3 regions of the Pseudomonas sp. PvP027 genome follow, and region 3 is predicted to be linked to each of the others. Evidence: predicted binding sites of a transcription regulator. Region 3 holds the regulator's gene; each other region holds the start of a gene.
The links. Region 3 encodes sigma-54, which starts transcription at its own class of promoters, with help from an activator protein. Its sites were predicted from a motif close to ANTGGCATNNANNTTGCTNT; they were not measured.
Positions count from the first base shown of each region.

Region 1: a site for sigma-54 is predicted at 3,757-3,776, ahead of JOE33_RS04825 (circularly permuted type 2 ATP-grasp protein). Genes of this name have one in related genera too.
Region 2: a site for sigma-54 is predicted at 2,950-2,969, ahead of flgB (flagellar basal body rod protein FlgB). Genes of this name have one in related genera too.

Region 1 is NZ_JAFIBK010000001.1:1,245,431-1,250,932, forward strand. Features, by position in the region: gene JOE33_RS04810 (rhodanese-like domain-containing protein) at 89-460, shown strand; gene JOE33_RS04815 (transglutaminase family protein) at 515-1,345, opposite strand; gene JOE33_RS04820 (alpha-E domain-containing protein) at 1,342-2,301, opposite strand; gene JOE33_RS04825 (circularly permuted type 2 ATP-grasp protein) at 2,314-3,723, opposite strand; gene JOE33_RS04830 (ribonuclease E inhibitor RraB) at 4,185-4,526, opposite strand; gene JOE33_RS04835 (hypothetical protein) at 4,773-5,009, opposite strand; gene JOE33_RS04840 (LTA synthase family protein) at 5,200-5,502, opposite strand, start outside.
Region 2 is NZ_JAFIBK010000001.1:5,115,332-5,120,833, reverse strand. Features, by position in the region: gene flgE (flagellar hook protein FlgE) at 1-1,323, opposite strand, end outside; gene flgD (flagellar hook assembly protein FlgD) at 1,349-2,038, opposite strand; gene flgC (flagellar basal body rod protein FlgC) at 2,054-2,494, opposite strand; gene flgB (flagellar basal body rod protein FlgB) at 2,498-2,905, opposite strand; gene JOE33_RS22280 (hypothetical protein) at 3,199-3,969, shown strand; gene JOE33_RS22275 (hypothetical protein) at 3,997-4,776, shown strand; gene JOE33_RS22270 (nuclear transport factor 2 family protein) at 4,823-5,296, opposite strand; gene cynS (cyanase) at 5,307-5,502, opposite strand, start outside.
Region 3 is NZ_JAFIBK010000001.1:4,359,796-4,365,297, reverse strand. Features, by position in the region: gene lptA (lipopolysaccharide transport periplasmic protein LptA) at 1-148, shown strand, start outside; gene lptB (LPS export ABC transporter ATP-binding protein) at 149-874, shown strand; gene JOE33_RS18860 (RNA polymerase factor sigma-54) at 1,057-2,550, shown strand; gene raiA (ribosome-associated translation inhibitor RaiA) at 2,626-2,934, shown strand; gene ptsN (PTS IIA-like nitrogen regulatory protein PtsN) at 2,946-3,410, shown strand; gene rapZ (RNase adapter RapZ) at 3,413-4,270, shown strand; gene JOE33_RS18840 (HPr family phosphocarrier protein) at 4,286-4,558, shown strand; gene JOE33_RS25885 (hypothetical protein) at 4,583-4,717, opposite strand; gene JOE33_RS18835 (superoxide dismutase) at 4,745-5,356, opposite strand; gene JOE33_RS18830 (tetratricopeptide repeat protein) at 5,358-5,502, opposite strand, start outside.

The DNA of each region.
Region 1 (5,502 bases), 3.1 Mb from region 3:
CTGAATCGATTGTTTGGCTGATCCACGCGCTTTCGATCAACGTTCAACTGTGCCACTCTTTCCTTTCGCACTGAGGGAGGTTGAATGTATGCGCCAATGGATTGCTGTTTGTGCACTTGTCAGCAGTTTCGCAGCACACGCGGGGATGGTCGATCAGGCTGCGGCCGTGGCAGCGCTGAAGGAAGGCAAGCTGGCGATGGATGTGCGTAGTCAGACCGACTATGACGCAGGCACGGTACTGAACGCCGTGCGCGTCGATGACCGACGGCTGGTCAATCAGATGAAACAGGTGCTCAACGACCGCAATGCGGTGTTCGTGATTTTCAGCAGCACGGACAGCAAGGCCGACAAGGCTCAGGACCAGCTCAGGGCTGCGGGCTACTTCAGCGTCATCAATGGCGGCAACTATGAAGAGCTGCACAACGCACTCTACGACATCACCGACGACCCCGCCGAATAAGCAATGGCCGGGCAGTTGAGCCCGGCCATTTCATGATGCGCAGCCCGTTACGGTTTACTGATGCTGCGTCTGGACCTGCACGCGGGTTTTCACTTTCGGCGTGCCGGTCATGGGCGATACCACAACCTTGGCATGCATCTGCTCGGATCCGCCGCCGCGGCGCATGCCGCGCACCGGGCAGGCGTCCAGATAGTCCAGCCCTACCGCCAGTTTCAAATGACGCTCGGGGATGGCCAACTGATTGGTCACATCAAAACTGTACCAGGCGTCGTCTATCCAGGCCTCGGCCCAGGCGTGACTGGACAGGTGTTCGCTGTCTTCGCTGCACAGATAACCGGAGACATAACGAGCCGGCACACCAAGGCTGCGGGCACAGGCGAGAAACGCGTGGGTATGGTCCTGACACACGCCCGAGCGTCCGGCGAAGGCCTGCGCGGCACTGGTGTCCACTTCGGTCGCGCCCTGGGTGTAGGTCATGTGCTGATTGAGCGCCTGCATCAGGTCGATCAACCCCGTGCGGTCAGCCCGCTTGCGGCACTCCATGGCCGCAAAACTGCGAATCGCTTCGTCAGGCTCGGTCAGTCGCGTCACGCGCAAAAACGGCAATGCCGACTGGCTTTCGTGCTCGGCCTCGCGGGTTTCGTCGATTTCCACCTGCCCGCGCGCGCCGATGATGATGGCTTCGTGCGGCTCTTCCAGGCTCAGGACATGCAGGATATTGCCAAAGGGGTCGATCTGCGCACGCACCGGACGTGGCAACGTCAGCTGCCAGCTGAGCACTTGCTGACGCTCACTGTCGTGAGGCGTCAGGCGCAGATACTGGATACTCGAACGCACTTGGTCATCGTAGTGATAGGTGGTCTCATGGCTTATCGAAAGTCTCATGCAGCCTCCAGGTACGAAGTGTGAATGGCATCACCCAGTTGGGCCAGCATCGGAATGAATTCGTTCAACCACTCGTGCAGGCCTTCATCCAGAATCTCGTCGATGCTGGTGTAGCGCAATCTCGCGTCCATCTCGGCGGCCATGCGCTGTGCGGGTCGACCATTGACGCCGGGCAGGCTGGCCAGAATGACGTCCATCTCTTCCAGACACGCGCGTAGCGAGCGCGGAATGTCGGCACGCAGCAGCAACAGCTCGGCAACCTGACGCGCGCCTGGCGCATCCCGATAGACCTCAGTGTAAGCCTCGAACGAGGACAGTGCGCGCAGCAAGGCGCTCCACTGGTAATAACCGGCCGCCGAGTTGTCTGCCGCAGCATTGGCCTGTGGCCCGCGCAATTCAAGCATTTCATAGCGGGCATCGAGCATGCGCATGGTGTTGTCGGCGCGCTCGATGAAAGTGCCCAGACGGATGAAGCGGAACGCGTCGTTACGCATGATGGTGCCGTAGGTGGCGCCACGGAACAGGTGCGAACGCTCCTTGACCCACTCGCAAAAGCGGCTCATGCCGTAGCGGGTCAGCCCCTGCTGGGCGATACCGCGAATCTCCAGCCAGGTGGAGTTGATGTTCTCCCACATGTCCGCGGTAATGCGCCCGCGCACCGCATGTGCACTGACCCTTGCTGCGCCCAGGCAGCTGTAGATACTGGCCGGGTTGGTGGCGTCCAGAGCAAAGAAATGCAGCATGCGTTCGGCATGCAGTTCGCCATGACGCTCGATATAGGTTTCCAGCGTTCCGGTGATCAGCAACGGCATGGCTATTTCATCCAGCCCGTCGCCCCGCCCGTCCTGCGGCATCAGCGACAGCGAATAGCTCACGTCCAGCATTCGGGCGAGGTTCTCCGCTCGCTCCAGGTAACGCGACATCCAGAAAAGATCAGAGGCAGTTCTACTTAACATTGGCAGGCATCCTTAATCCTCGACCACCCAGGTGTCTTTGGTTCCGCCACCCTGCGACGAATTGACCACCAGTGAGCCTTCACGCAAGGCCACTCGGGTAAGCCCGCCAGGCACAACGCGGGTTTCACGACCGGACAGAACAAACGGGCGCAAATCGATATGTCGCGGGGCTATGCCGTTCTCGACAAAGGTCGGACAGGTCGACAGGCACAAGGTGGGTTGGGCGATGTACGCGTGCGGCTTGGCCTTGAGGCGCGCCCGGAAGGCTTCGATCTCGGCGGCGGTCGCGGCGGGACCGACCAGCATGCCGTAGCCACCGGAGCCCTGGGTTTCCTTGACGACAAGGTCGCCGAGGTTGGCCAGCACATGCGACAGTTCTTCCGGCTTGCGGCACTGCCAGGTCGGCACATTCTTGAGAATCGGCTCTTCATCCAGATAGAAGCGAATCATGTCGGTGACGTAGGGGTAAACCGACTTGTCATCCGCGACACCGGTACCGATGGCATTGGCAAGGACCACGTTGCCGGATCGATAGGCCGCCAGCAGCCCAGGGACGCCCAGCATCGAATCGGGGTTGAAGGCCAGCGGATCCAGAAACGCGTCATCGAGACGACGGTAGATCACGTCAACGGCTTTCGGGCCGTCAGTGGTGCGCATGAACACGCGGTCATCGCGAACAAACAGGTCGGCACCTTCCACCAGCTCGACGCCCATCTCGCGAGCCAGAAACGCATGCTCGAAAAAGGCGCTGTTGAAGCGACCAGGCGTCAGCACCACGACACTCGGGTTGTCCAGATGGCTGGAACTCTTGAGCGTGTCGAGCAGCAGGTTCGGGTAGTGGTCGATCGGTGCAATGCGCTGCGCGGAGAACAGCTCCGGGAACAGGCGCATCATCATCTTGCGGTCTTCGAGCATGTAGCTCACGCCGCTCGGGGTGCGCAGATTGTCTTCCAGCACGTAATAGGTGCCGTCACCGTCGCGCACCAGATCGACGCCGGAAATGTGCGAGTACAGATCGCGGTGCAGATTCAGGCCCTGCATTGCCAGCTGATACTGCTCGTTGGCCAGCACCTGTTCGGCGGGAATGATCCCGGCCTTGATGATTCGCTGGTCGTGATACAGATCCGCCAGAAACATGTTCAGCGCCTTGACGCGCTGAATGCAGCCGCGCTCGACAACCCGCCATTCGCTGGCCGGGATGCTGCGCGGGATGGTGTCGAAAGGGATAAGCCGCTCGGTGCCCTGCTCATCACCATACAGCGTGAACGTGATCCCGGCACGGTGAAACAGCAGATCGGCTTCGCGCCTGCGTTGAGCCAAAAGCTCGGGAGGCGTATCGCCCAGCCAGCGGGCAAACTCCCGATAGTGCGGACGGACTACGCCGCCCGCATCGTACATCTCGTCATAAAAGGTGCGGATCATGCCGTACTCCTTGTCACCATGGACACCAAGACCATCGCAAAGCCCGTGCCACCGGCATAAACGCTTTGATTTCAAAAGGTTAGGTAAACACTCGACGCTCTACGCACCATTCCTGTGCACTAAACGCCCAAGCCAATTCTTTCGCGCCTCATTCGGAAGCGTCATTCAACCGTGAAATCTATGATCAGCATAGTCAGAGTTGATTTCCGCCAACGACATTAGTTCGCCACACTCCACAGCAACCGAGCAAACAGGGCACCAAACGCCGCTTTTGCCCAAATCGATATTTTGTCCAGCATGCCAAAAACGCTTGCGGATTTTAAACAGACTTCCCTTTGCGCCACTCGTTTGAGTGGCTTTTTTTTGACCACCGTTCAGGAACGGTCAGCGAAAACAGAACCGGCCGATCCGGAACGTATCCCGAATCAGCCGGTAGTGTATTGCCTGACAATCCGCAGCCATCAAGCGTGCAGTCTTCTGATCTCCTGAGTAACGCCCCATCCCTCGACTTCGCCGTCCATAGGTGAAATGACCGTCTGGAAGTCCTGCTCGAAGTCACCAATGCCGTCATAAGTCGCGTACATGACTTTGCTCAATTGCAGGTGCCAATTGCCGTCATCACGTACGTTTACCTGAGTGTTGAGGGATTCGCCGCGAAATTGCTCTGCGGCCTGCCGTGCCCGTTCCTCATCCGGGAAGATGGCGTAGAACTCGATGGGATAGATTCGCGCGAAATCAAAACCGCCTTCCTTCATGCGGCGCAGTACGTTACTGCTGATGTCCTCTTGATAGGCTGTGCTCATGAAACGTCCTCCTATGCAACGATAGATAGAGTTTCAACTCTTCCAGAGCGACCGCCGAGTCCTCGGAGGCCACCTCACGACAGATAATCCGACGCGGGGAATCAAGCATGTAGCTGACCGGACCAGGCTTGGCACCGGTCGGTATCGAGATGTCAGAGGCTGCCTGAACAGCCTCATCTGCAGAGTAGCCCCATCGTGGGCCGGATGCCAAGTGGTTGCCACGAAAAGGTTTTTGATCAGCGCAGATCAGGCGACTTCTGTAATGGAAATGATCCGCACACTGTTATGGTCCTTGAGCGTCTTCACGGTAGGCTCCTCAGTGCGCCCATCAAGATCATTCAGATTCAGCTCGTCGGTGACCGGGTAAAGGTCCTTGCGCAGGAAGCGCGCGGCCTCCTCCTCGCTGGGACGCTCATCAAAACCAGCCTCGCGGCGTTGCTGCACACCATCCTTGTCCAGATACAAAATGGCCCACTGTTTCATCAATGCCTCCCGTACGAAGCCAGGCACTCTGGCTTATGTGATCTGGACCTTTTGGCCCGCGTATTCGTTCAACCAATTACGCCGAAGAACCAGCCATGCCGGGCAAAAAAAAGACCCTCGCAGTCAATGCCGAGGGCCCTTGTCGCTTGACTGATCCGGCTCGCCGGTCAGCCGGACGAGTCAGTCGTCATCAGTTGCGGTTCTTGCTGGCCTCTACACCGGCCGTGTTGTCCAGAAGGCTCTTGGTAGCCGTCTGCAGGAAGCTTTCCAGCTTGCGCTTGAGCTCCTGCGTGTCGGGCGCATCAGGCACTTCTTCGGCATGCGGCTTGGCGCCGAGGGTGTAGGTCAACAGCTTGGCAGGCATCTCGGTCGGTTCGATCAGGATACGGTTGCCGCTGATGATAGCGACCACCTGCTCACTGCCCGACGGCTTGATCACACCGAAGCCCTTGTCACCCTCAGGCAGGTTCAGCAGATCGCGGCCCCAGCACTG
Region 2 (5,502 bases), 760 kb from region 3:
AGTGGTCTGCATGATGGTGCTCTGCGTAGAGATGGTCTTGGCGTTAGCCTGATAGTTGCTTTGCGCCTTGATCAGGTTGACCAGCTCAAGCGTCAGATCGACGTTGGATTCTTCCAGCGCCTGACCGGTGACATAACCCAGAGTCCCCGACTGCGGAGCGCCAGTGCCCGGGATGCCCGAAGAGAAGGTTTCGCGCCAGTTGGTCCCGCCAGCAGGCGCAAGGCCTTGCACGTTGGCAAAGGACGTCAGGGAAACCTGGCCGATGACCTTGGACTGACCATTGGTGTAAGACGCGAACAGTTTACCGGAGGCATCTACGCTCATGTCCTTGATCTGACCTGCCGCGTAGCCATTCTGCGCCTGCGCCGAACGGCCTGTTGCCGAAGCGGTCTGCGTCGAAGCCGTCATGTCCAGCTGGATACCCGAAGCAACACCCGCAGCGCCGTTGGGACCCCAGGTGGCCGAATTACCCGTACCGGTCTGAATAGCCGGTACCCAGTTGGTCACCTTGAAAGTGCCGTCGGCGTTGACCGCCACGTTAGCGCTTGGCGAAGGTGAAGTCGGCGTGGTGCCGGTATTGATGATCAGCGACCCAGAAGAGTCGAACGTCAGATTGTTTGCATCAGGCACCGTGCTGGCCGGATTACTGATATTACGCCCGTCAATCAGCGAGTACATGGTCCAGCTATTCGTACCATTCTTGGCAAAATAGCTTTCCATCCTGTGCTCGTTGCCTTGTGAGTCAAAGACGGTGGTGCTGTAAGTATCGTTGTAGGTTTTGGAATTGGTGGCATCAAACGGAGTGACCGTCGGAATGGCCGATGTCGAGTTGAGGTTGGCAGTGTTGGTAATCATGCTGGTCGGACTTGCCAGCTGGTTGGAGCTGTCCACTCGCAGATCACCGGAAGAGCCGACCATGACCGTGCCGTTTGCATCAACGTTATAACCCTGAAGGTTCATGCCCGAACTGTTGACGACGTAGCCGTCCTTGTCAGTATGGAAGGCGCCTGCACGGGTATACAACGAATCACCCTTGTTGCTGAGCATGAAGAAACCATTGCCATTGATGGCCAGGTCAAGTGAATTGCCTGTGCCGGTGGTCAGGCTGCCTTGGGAAAACTGCTGAGAAACAGCGGCCGTGGTAACACCGCTGCCGACACTTGTGCCGCCCGACGTGCCGCGAATCGATTGTGCGTACTGGTCAGCGAATTCGATGCGCGAACTTTTGAATCCAGTGGTCGCCACGTTGGCAATGTTGTTGCCGGTAACGTCGAGACTTTTGTTTGCAGCATAGAGCCCACTAAGGCCGATATTGAAAGACATGTTTCACTCCTGCGCCGTAGCGGCTCTACAATCCGATGGTTTGAACTTTGGACAGGGCAACACTGCCGCTGGCCAGGTTAAGCATTGTTTCCGCGCCATTGACACCCAGCGTGACGCTGTTGACCGTGGCGGGCAGGTAAGTCGCAAACTGGGTGTTCTTGCCGTCAACCGCGCCTTCCGCCTTGAAGCTGTAAGTACCCGAGGGCAGCGCAGTGCCGCTTGAATCGGTACCGTCCCAGGCGAAGTTGGTCGTGCCGGCGGCCTGGGCTCCCAGATCGACACTGTCAACCAGGTTCGATTGTGCGTCGTATACCTTGACCGTTGTCGCCGAGGTTGCAGCCGGAACCACGATCGAACCGGTCAGACCCTTGGTCGTGTCGACCGAGGTGCTGCCCGAATCAATGATCACTGAACGACCCACCAGCGATGAAGCCTGCAAGGCCTGGGACGACTTGTAACTGGTTGCAATCGTGTCAACGGTCGACGTCAGGTTCTGCATGCTTTCGAGGCTGCTGAACTGCGCCAGTTGCGCCACGAACTGGGTGTTGTCCTGTGGGTCCAGAGGATTCTGATTCTTCATCTGCGTCACGAGCAGTTGCAGAAACGAATCCTTGCCCAGCGTGCCGGTAGAATTCGTCGCCGTAGGCGTCGGGTTCTGCAGCGAATTCAGAAACGTCGATGAGACGCTGGTTGCTGAGGTGTTATCAACGGCCATAACTTTCGCCTTCTATCACTGACCGAGGGTCAGAACCTTCTGCATCATGGATTTAGCGGTGTTCATGATTTCCGCGTTGGTCTGGAAAGACCGGCTGGCAGAAATCATGTCGGCCATTTCTTCCACGACATTGACGTTGGGGTAATAGACATACCCGTCCTTGTCAGCGGAAGGATGATTGGGCTCGTAACGTGCTTCGAGGTTCGAGCTGTCTTCGATGATGCCGTTGACCTGAACGCCCTGCCCGGCTTCGCCCTGATCCTGAAACAAAGAACCACCGGTCGACTGCTGACCCTGCATCACGGTGGCGAACACCGGGTGACGGGCACGATAGGTCTGGTCCATGCTCGAAGACACGGTCTCGGCGTTGGCGATGTTGCTGGCCGTGGTGTTCAGACGCGTGGTCTGGGCACTCATGGCGCTACCGGCAATGTTGAACACATTGGCTAGTGACATGAATTATTCTCCGCGAAGGGCTGCAACCAGCCCCTTGAACTTGCTATTGAGCAGTGTAAAGCTGGCCTGGAAGCCCATGGCGTTCTCGGTGTAGCTGGCCTGCTCGACCTGGGAATCAACGGTGTTCTGGTCCAGCGAAGGCTGCGACGGAGTGCGATACATCAGCGTTCCGTCGTCATTGCCCATGCCCTCGGCTTCGATATGGCGGCTGTTGGTCTTGTTCAGCGCGAAGTGACCGTTCTGGGCCTTGTCGGTTTCGGCAGCCAGCACCGAAGAAAACTCCAGATCGCGAGCCTTGAAGTTCGGGGTGTCGGCGTTGGAAATGTTGTTGGCCAACACCTCTGCCCGCTGAGCCCGGAAGTTGAGGGCCTTTTCATGTATGCCTAGCGCTTTATCGAAGCTGATGCTCATTTCGGGAAACCTTTGCCGGTTGACCTGATTCTGTTGTTACTGACAAAGCAATCGGCGTGCCATGTTGTAAAAGCCAATGTTTGCAGGGTCTGCAGGCGGCGGCGAGGCGGCAATGCCAGAAAAGCGGCAAGGCATTTCCGCTGTGGAGGGGCAAAGCGGCAAGGGGAGTGCCGTTTTTTTGCCAGTATGGGGGTGTAGCTTGGGTGAATCGTCTTGTATTTGCGCTACAGGATCGTGGTAATGACCGATACACTCAGGCGCACAAGGAATAGGGATTAGAAAGGAGCTTCATCTTGGTCGACTCAATAGGCAAGAACAGTAACCCGAGCATTAACACTGCAAAAGCCGTGGTCTCCCCCACCACCTCACCACTCACCCGCGATCCCTCTGCCACCTCAAACGAAAAACTGGATTCAGGCAAACTTTCTTCTCTTTCTGTGCAACTCAGCGAAAGCGCGACGCGTGCGGCGTCAAGAGATGCGAGCCTTGACCGTAACGCCTTGAGTGAAAAAAACAGCCAGTTGACAGAGCAACTGGTAGGAAGCAGTTACGACGCCAATAAAGCCAGTCACGATGCCGAAGTCCCCCAAAGCAAAGATTCTGATCGCCTGGAACGCGCAAAAAACGCGACTGAATTCGTTACTGGCAGTGGAAAGAACCCGTTTTCCGGCATGTCCCGAGACCAGCTTTCACTCATCGCCTATGACGAAAGCGGCGACTTTACAGTCAACGAAAAAAAGTCAGCCTGGCTGGAGTCCTATCGCCAAGAGAGGGTATGGCGCCAGCAAGTTGTAGCCGAAGGAAGCGCTGAATACAGTAAGACCGGCAAGCTGACTGACTTTTACACATCGGTTCTCGATCACTATAAAGGGCTGCCAGCCATCGAGCAGTCGCAATACCCTTCCAGCTATGGAACCAAACTTCAGGACTGGATTGATCAAGACTTCAACTACAAAACGCACGCCACTGAAGGTAATGCTTATGATAAAAGCCTTCTGAACAAAATCCTCGATCCTGACAGCGCGATATTTTCAGGCGAAGGCGCTGCCGACACTGAATCTTGAACGTCTACTATTAAAGGGAGTTTTATTTTGGTCACCTCCGTCAATACGAACGGCAGCACTGGCGCTACGGCACGCACCCACTCACTTTCATCTACCACTTCAAACTCCCCCCGCCCCCCTTCTGCCACCTCAAACAAAACGCAGGACTCAGGCAAGCTTTCTTCTCTTTCTGTGCAACTCAGCGAACGCGCGACGCGTGCGGCGTCAAGAGATGCGAGCCTTGATCATGATGCACTAGGGGCGAAAGCAGCTGAGCAGCTTGACCAGATCATTGGCCGACGCTACGACGTCAACAAGGCTAAAAATGATGCCGAGATGCCTGACACGACTGATCCCGAACTGCTGACACGCGCGAAGAAAGCAACTCAATTCGTAAACGGCGGTAGAGAGAATCCTTTCGCAGGCATGTCTAGAGATCAACTGTCACTGATCGCCTACGACGAAAGCGGAACATTTACCGTAAACGAGAAGAAAGCTGCGTGGGTTGAGGACTTCAATCAGGAATCCTTGTGGCGCCAGCAGTTTGCGGCCAAGGCGATGGCGGAATATAACAGCACTGGGAAACTCAACAACGCGTTCGGTGAATCTCTGGAGCATTTCAAAGGATTGCCTGCCATCGAAAAAGCGCAGTACCCGGAGAATTATGAATCCAAAATACAGGGCTGGATTGATCAAGACTTCAATTACCTGACCAATACGGCTGAAGGCAAAAGTGACGCTCAAGATTTCATCGGCAAGCTTCTGACCCGTAATGAAAGCTTATTTGGCGACAGCGCATCAGCCGCCGACTCACCATCCACCGAATGAAAGTCCGGGAGGTTTTCGATAATCACCGCCCGGACAACGCTTTCAATCAGAGACCCAGCTCGCTCAAACCCGGGTGATCATCCGGTCGGCGTCCCAATGGCCAATGGTATTTGCGCTCGGACTCGGCGATCGGCAAATCGTTGATGCAGGCAAAGCGCCGTTGCATGAGGCCGTTTGCGGCGAACTCCCAGTTCTCATTGCCGTACGAGCGGAACCAGTTGCCGGAGTCGTCGTGCCATTCGTAGGCATAACGCACTGCAATGCGGTTATCGGTAAATGCCCACAGTTCCTTGATCAACCGATAATCCAGTTCCTTGCGCCACTTGCGCTCAAGGAACGCCTGAGCCTCTGCGCGACCATTGACGAACTCGCTGCGGTTACGCCAGTAGGTGTCTTCGGTGTAGGCCAGCGCGACTTTCGCCGCATCGCGCGAATTCCAGCCATCCTCGGCGCCGCGGACTTTCTGTATGGCGGTCTCCAGGGTAAAGGGTGGAAATGGCGGTCTTCCTTTATCACTCATCTCAGCGTCCTCAGAACGGTTTATAGGGCAGGAATTTTCCATCGAGGGTGATCACGGCTCGCTCGCCCCCTTCAGGGTCTTCGACTTTCTTGATGTCGAGCTTGAAGTTGATTGCGCTGATGATGCCGTCGCCGAACTGCTCATGCACCAGTGCTTTCAGCGTTGTGCCGTAGACCTGAACCATTTCATGGAAGCGGTAGATGGTC
Region 3 (5,502 bases):
AGGCGAGAAAATCGTCTACGACACGGTCAGACAGGTCGTCAGCGCCGGTCGTGCCAATGGCGGTGCCAAGGTGACCACACCACGTCCGCGTATCGACATGGTCATCCAGCCGAAAAAGAAAACCGATCAACCTCAGAAGGCCCAGTAAATGGCGACGCTCAAAGCCCAGCATCTGGCTAAAAGCTACAAAAGCCGGCAGGTCGTGCGCGATGTGAGCATCTCCATCGACAGCGGCCAGATCGTCGGCCTGCTGGGCCCGAACGGCGCCGGCAAAACCACCTGCTTCTACATGATCGTCGGCCTGGTCCAGGCCGATCAGGGTCGCGTGCTGATTGACGATCTGGATGTCAGCCACCAACCCATGCACGGTCGCGCCCGTGCGGGTATCGGCTACCTGCCTCAGGAAGCCTCGATCTTCCGCAAGCTGTCGGTATCCGACAACATCATGGCGATTCTCGAGACCCGCAAGGAGCTCGATGCCGGCGCACGCCGCAAGGAGCTGGAAAGCCTCCTGCAGGAGTTCCACATCACCCACATCCGCGACAACCTGGGCATGAGCCTGTCGGGTGGTGAACGTCGCCGCGTGGAAATCGCTCGCGCCCTGGCCACCGCGCCGAAATTCATCCTGCTGGATGAACCGTTCGCAGGTGTCGACCCTATTTCGGTAGGTGACATCAAGCAGATCATTCACCACCTCAAGGCCAAGGGTATCGGTGTACTGATCACCGACCACAACGTCCGGGAAACGCTGGATATCTGCGAGACGGCCTACATCGTCAACGATGGGCAGCTGATTGCGGAAGGCGACTCAGAGACCATTCTGGCGAACCAGTTGGTGAAAGAAGTCTATCTCGGCCACGAGTTCCGCCTTTAATCGACTGCCCTTTGCGCTTCGCAGCCGATTGATGCCTACGCAGTGTATTGACAACATTTTATTTGTCATATCACTCTAGGCAAACGCACAGGTTTCAGGCATATAATTTGCTTAAGTTGGCGCCACGGCGCCTGTAGTAGATGGCGCATGCGCGCCGGCGAATAAGGTGTTTAGCCCCTGCCATGAAACCATCGCTAGTCTTGAGAATGGGCCAGCAGCTGACGATGACACCGCAGCTGCAACAGGCAATCCGCTTACTTCAGCTTTCAACTCTGGATCTCCAGCAGGAGATCCAGGAAGCGCTGGAGTCAAACCCTATGCTTGAGCGGCAGGAAGAAGGCGACGACTTCGACAACTCCGACCCGCTTGCCGACAACATCGAACAAAAGCCCAACCCCGACGTTCAGGAACCGACCTATCAGGAATCCGCGCCTACCGTGGACAACCTTGAAGAAGGCGAATGGAACGAACGCATTCCCAACGAGCTGCCCGTCGATACCGCATGGGAAGACATCTACCAGACCAGCGCCAGCAGCCTGCCAAGCAATGATGACGACGAGTGGGACTTCACCACACGCACTTCTGCCGGCGAAAGCCTGCAAAGTCACCTGCTGTGGCAACTGAATGTTGCGCCGATGTCCGACAAGGACCGCCTGGTGGCGGTCACGCTGATCGACTGCATCAACAACCAGGGCTACCTCGACGAGACGCTTGAGGAGATTCTCGAGTCGTTCGACCCCGAACTGGACATCGAACTCGACGAGATCGAAGCCGTACTGCACCGCATCCAGCAGTTTGAACCTGCCGGCATCGGCGCACGCAACCTGAGCGAATGCCTGCTGCTGCAACTGCGCCAGCTGCCAGCGAAGACGCCTTGGCTGACAGAAGCACAACGTCTGGTCAGCGACTACATCGATCTGCTTGGAAGCCGCGACTACGGCCAGCTGATGCGACGCATGAAGCTCAAGGAAGACGAGCTGCGCCAGGTCATCGAACTGGTCCAGAGCCTCAACCCGCGTCCAGGCTCGCAGATCGAATCCACCGAAGCCGAATACGTCATTCCGGACGTGATCGTGCGCAAGGACAACGAACGCTGGCTGGTCGAGCTCAATCAGGAATCAGTACCGCGCCTGCGCGTCAACCCGCAATACGCGGGCTTCGTGCGGCGCGCCGACACCAGCGCGGACAACACCTTCATGCGCAATCAGTTGCAGGAAGCGCGCTGGTTCATCAAGAGCCTGCAAAGCCGCAACGAAACACTGATGAAGGTCGCCACGCAAATCGTCGAACATCAGCGCGGTTTTCTCGAGTACGGCGACGAGGCCATGAAGCCGCTCGTCCTGCACGACATTGCCGAGGCAGTGGGCATGCACGAGTCGACCATCTCGCGCGTAACCACCCAGAAATTCATGCACACCCCACGCGGCATTTACGAGCTGAAATACTTCTTCTCAAGCCATGTGAGCACCTCCGAGGGCGGTGAATGCTCGTCCACGGCAATCCGTGCAATCATCAAAAAACTGGTTGCGGCGGAAAATCAGAAAAAGCCGTTGAGTGATAGCAAGATCGCTGGTTTACTGGAGGCACAAGGCATTCAAGTAGCCCGTCGCACAGTCGCCAAGTACCGTGAGTCTCTCGGGATCGCCCCTTCCAGTGAGCGTAAGCGACTGATGTGATGCAGGCCGAGCCACAGCGTTCCAGTGGCAGGCGCCATGCCTGCCTCTTTATGCACTGGCAAAGGAGAAAGCTGTATGCAAGTCAACATCAGTGGACACCAACTGGAAGTGACCAAACCCCTTCGTGAATACGTTGAGCTCAAGCTCAAGAAGCTCGAGGGGCATTTTGACAAGATTACCAACGTGCAGGTCACGATGACGGTCGAAAAGCTCAAGCAGAAGATCGAAGCCACGTTGCACATCCATGGTGGAGAGGTCGTTGCCAATGCTGAACATGATGACATGTACGCTGCCATCGACCTGCTCACTGACAAGCTAGACAGACAATTGCTCAAGCATAAGGAAAAGCAGCAAAGCATCCTCAAAGGTGCGGCCGCTCGCTAACGCCCATTTAAATGATCCGATTTGAAAATATCCTGACCCCCGGCCGTTCACTCGTGAACATGCCGGGCGGCAGCAAGAAACGTGTACTTGAACAGATTGCCAACCTGATCGGCCGCGAAGTGCCGGGAATGGAATCGGGCACTGTGTTCGAAAGCCTGATTGCCCGTGAAAAACTGGGATCGACCGGTTTCGGCAACGGCATCGCCATTCCTCACTGCCGCCTGGCCTCCTGTGGCGAGCCTGTCAGTGCCGTGATTCACCTTGATGCCCCGGTAGATTTTGACGCCATCGACGGCGCGCCCGTAGACTTGCTGTTTGTCTTGCTGGTCCCGCAGAAGGCGACCGACGATCACCTGGAGCTGCTTAGCCAGATTGCCGGAATGCTCGACAAGGCCGACGTGCGCAAGAGCCTGCGCAACGCGGCAAGCGATGAAGCGCTGTATAACGTGGTGCTGGACGCACAAAAAGGTCCTTGACAATGCGCATGATCATCGTCAGCGGCCGCTCCGGTTCGGGCAAAAGCACCGCGCTGGATGTACTGGAAGACAACGGCTTCTATTGTGTCGACAACCTTCCTGCCGGTCTGCTGCCGGAACTGGCCGAACGCGCACTGATCAACACCGAACTCGCCGAACCCTTGCTGGCGGTTTCGATAGATGCCCGCAACCTGCCAAGCCATCTGACCCGTTTTCCGCAGATGCTCGATGAAGTGCGCTCACGCAATATCCAGTGCGACGTGCTGTATCTGGATGCCGACGAAGCCACCCTGCTCAAACGCTTCTCGGAAACCCGACGTCGCCACCCCTTGAGCACGGCAGATCGCTCGCTGGCCGAGGCGATACGCGACGAGACTACATTGCTGGGCCCGATCATCGATCTGGCCGACCTGAAGATCAACACCACCCACCTGAACCTCTATCAGTTGCGCGACGCGCTCAAGCTTCGTCTGCTGAACAAGCCCGAGCCAGGCACTGCGTTTCTGATCGAGTCGTTTGGTTTCAAGCGCGGCATGCCCATTGATGCAGACCTGGTATTCGATGTGCGCTGCCTGCCCAATCCGTACTGGAAGCCGGAACTGCGCGACCACTCTGGGCTCGAACAACCCGTTATCGACTACCTGTCGGTGCAGCCTGATGTCGAAGAAATGTTTCAGGACATCTTCGCTTACCTGAACAAATGGCTACCCCGGTTTGCAGCCAGTAACCGTTCTTACGTTACCATTGCCATCGGCTGCACGGGTGGACACCACCGTTCGGTCTACCTGACCGAACGGCTTGGTCAGGTCTTGCAACAATCACTCAAGAACGTTCAGGTTCGCCACCGCGACCTCAGCTGAAGGATTTTCACTGCGATGCCCGCTCGTCAAATCACCATCATCAACAAACTGGGCCTGCATGCCCGCGCTGCCGCCAAATTCGTGGGCGTCGCAGGCAAGTTCCCCTGCAAGATCAGGGTCGGCCGCACGCCCGAGAGCATGGTCGACGGCAAAAGCATCATGGCTGTGATGATGCTCGCTGCCGGCAAGGGCACCGAGATCCACCTGCACACCGAGGGCGAATTCGAACAGGAAGCGCTCGATGGCCTGGTCGAGCTGATCGACAACCGGTTTGACGAGGGCGAATAAGCCCTCGGACAAACGCGGTATCCGTCACCACCAGCCTTGCACGCGCATCCAGTTCAGCCCATGGGCAATCAGGAGCGCCATACCCGCCAACAACAGCAGGCTCCCGACTGCCAGACGAAATAACCGCACATTGCTGAGCGCGAGGAGTTCTGAGCGCATAGGCTGCCTTGTATGCGGTTGCCAGGCTCAGGCCAGGGCTGCCTGATAACGGCGAGACACCTCATCCCAATTGATCACGTTATAGAACGCGTTAATGTATTCGGGACGACGGTTCTGATAACGCAGGTAGTAAGCGTGCTCCCACACGTCCAGCCCCAGAATCGGTGTATTGCCGTTCATCAACGGGCTGTCCTGATTACCACTGCTTTCCACCACCAGCTTCTTGTCGGGCGTAACGCTCAGCCATGCCCAGCCACTGCCGAAACGGGTCAACGCGGCCTTGGTGAATGCCTCCTTGAAGCCTTCATAGCCGCCCAGTTGTTCTTCAATCGCCGAAGCGACAGCGCCCTTGGGCAAACCTCCCCCGCCCGGCACCATGACTTCCCAGAACAATGAGTGATTGGCATGGCCACCACCCTGATTGATCACCGCTGGGCGCAGGTTTTCAGGCAACTGTTGGACACTGGCGACCAGCTTCTCCACAGACCAGTCCGCGAATTCCGTGCCTTCGACCGCTGCATTGAGGTTGTTGATGTAGGTCTGGTGATGCTTGGTGTAGTGGATTTCCATGGTTTGCGCATCGATATGCGGTTCAAGGGCATCGTATGCGTAAGGCAGTGCAGGCAAGGTGTAAGGCATTTCAATGTGCTCCGTAGAAAAGTCCGGAAGGATTTGCCGAATGGCGCTGCAGCGATGAGCGCGTATGCTCGCTGCTGCTCAGCAACCGATGAGTGCGCGGGTACTCGCCGTGTTCGCTGATGAAACTCAGCAGTTCGGCGTATGTT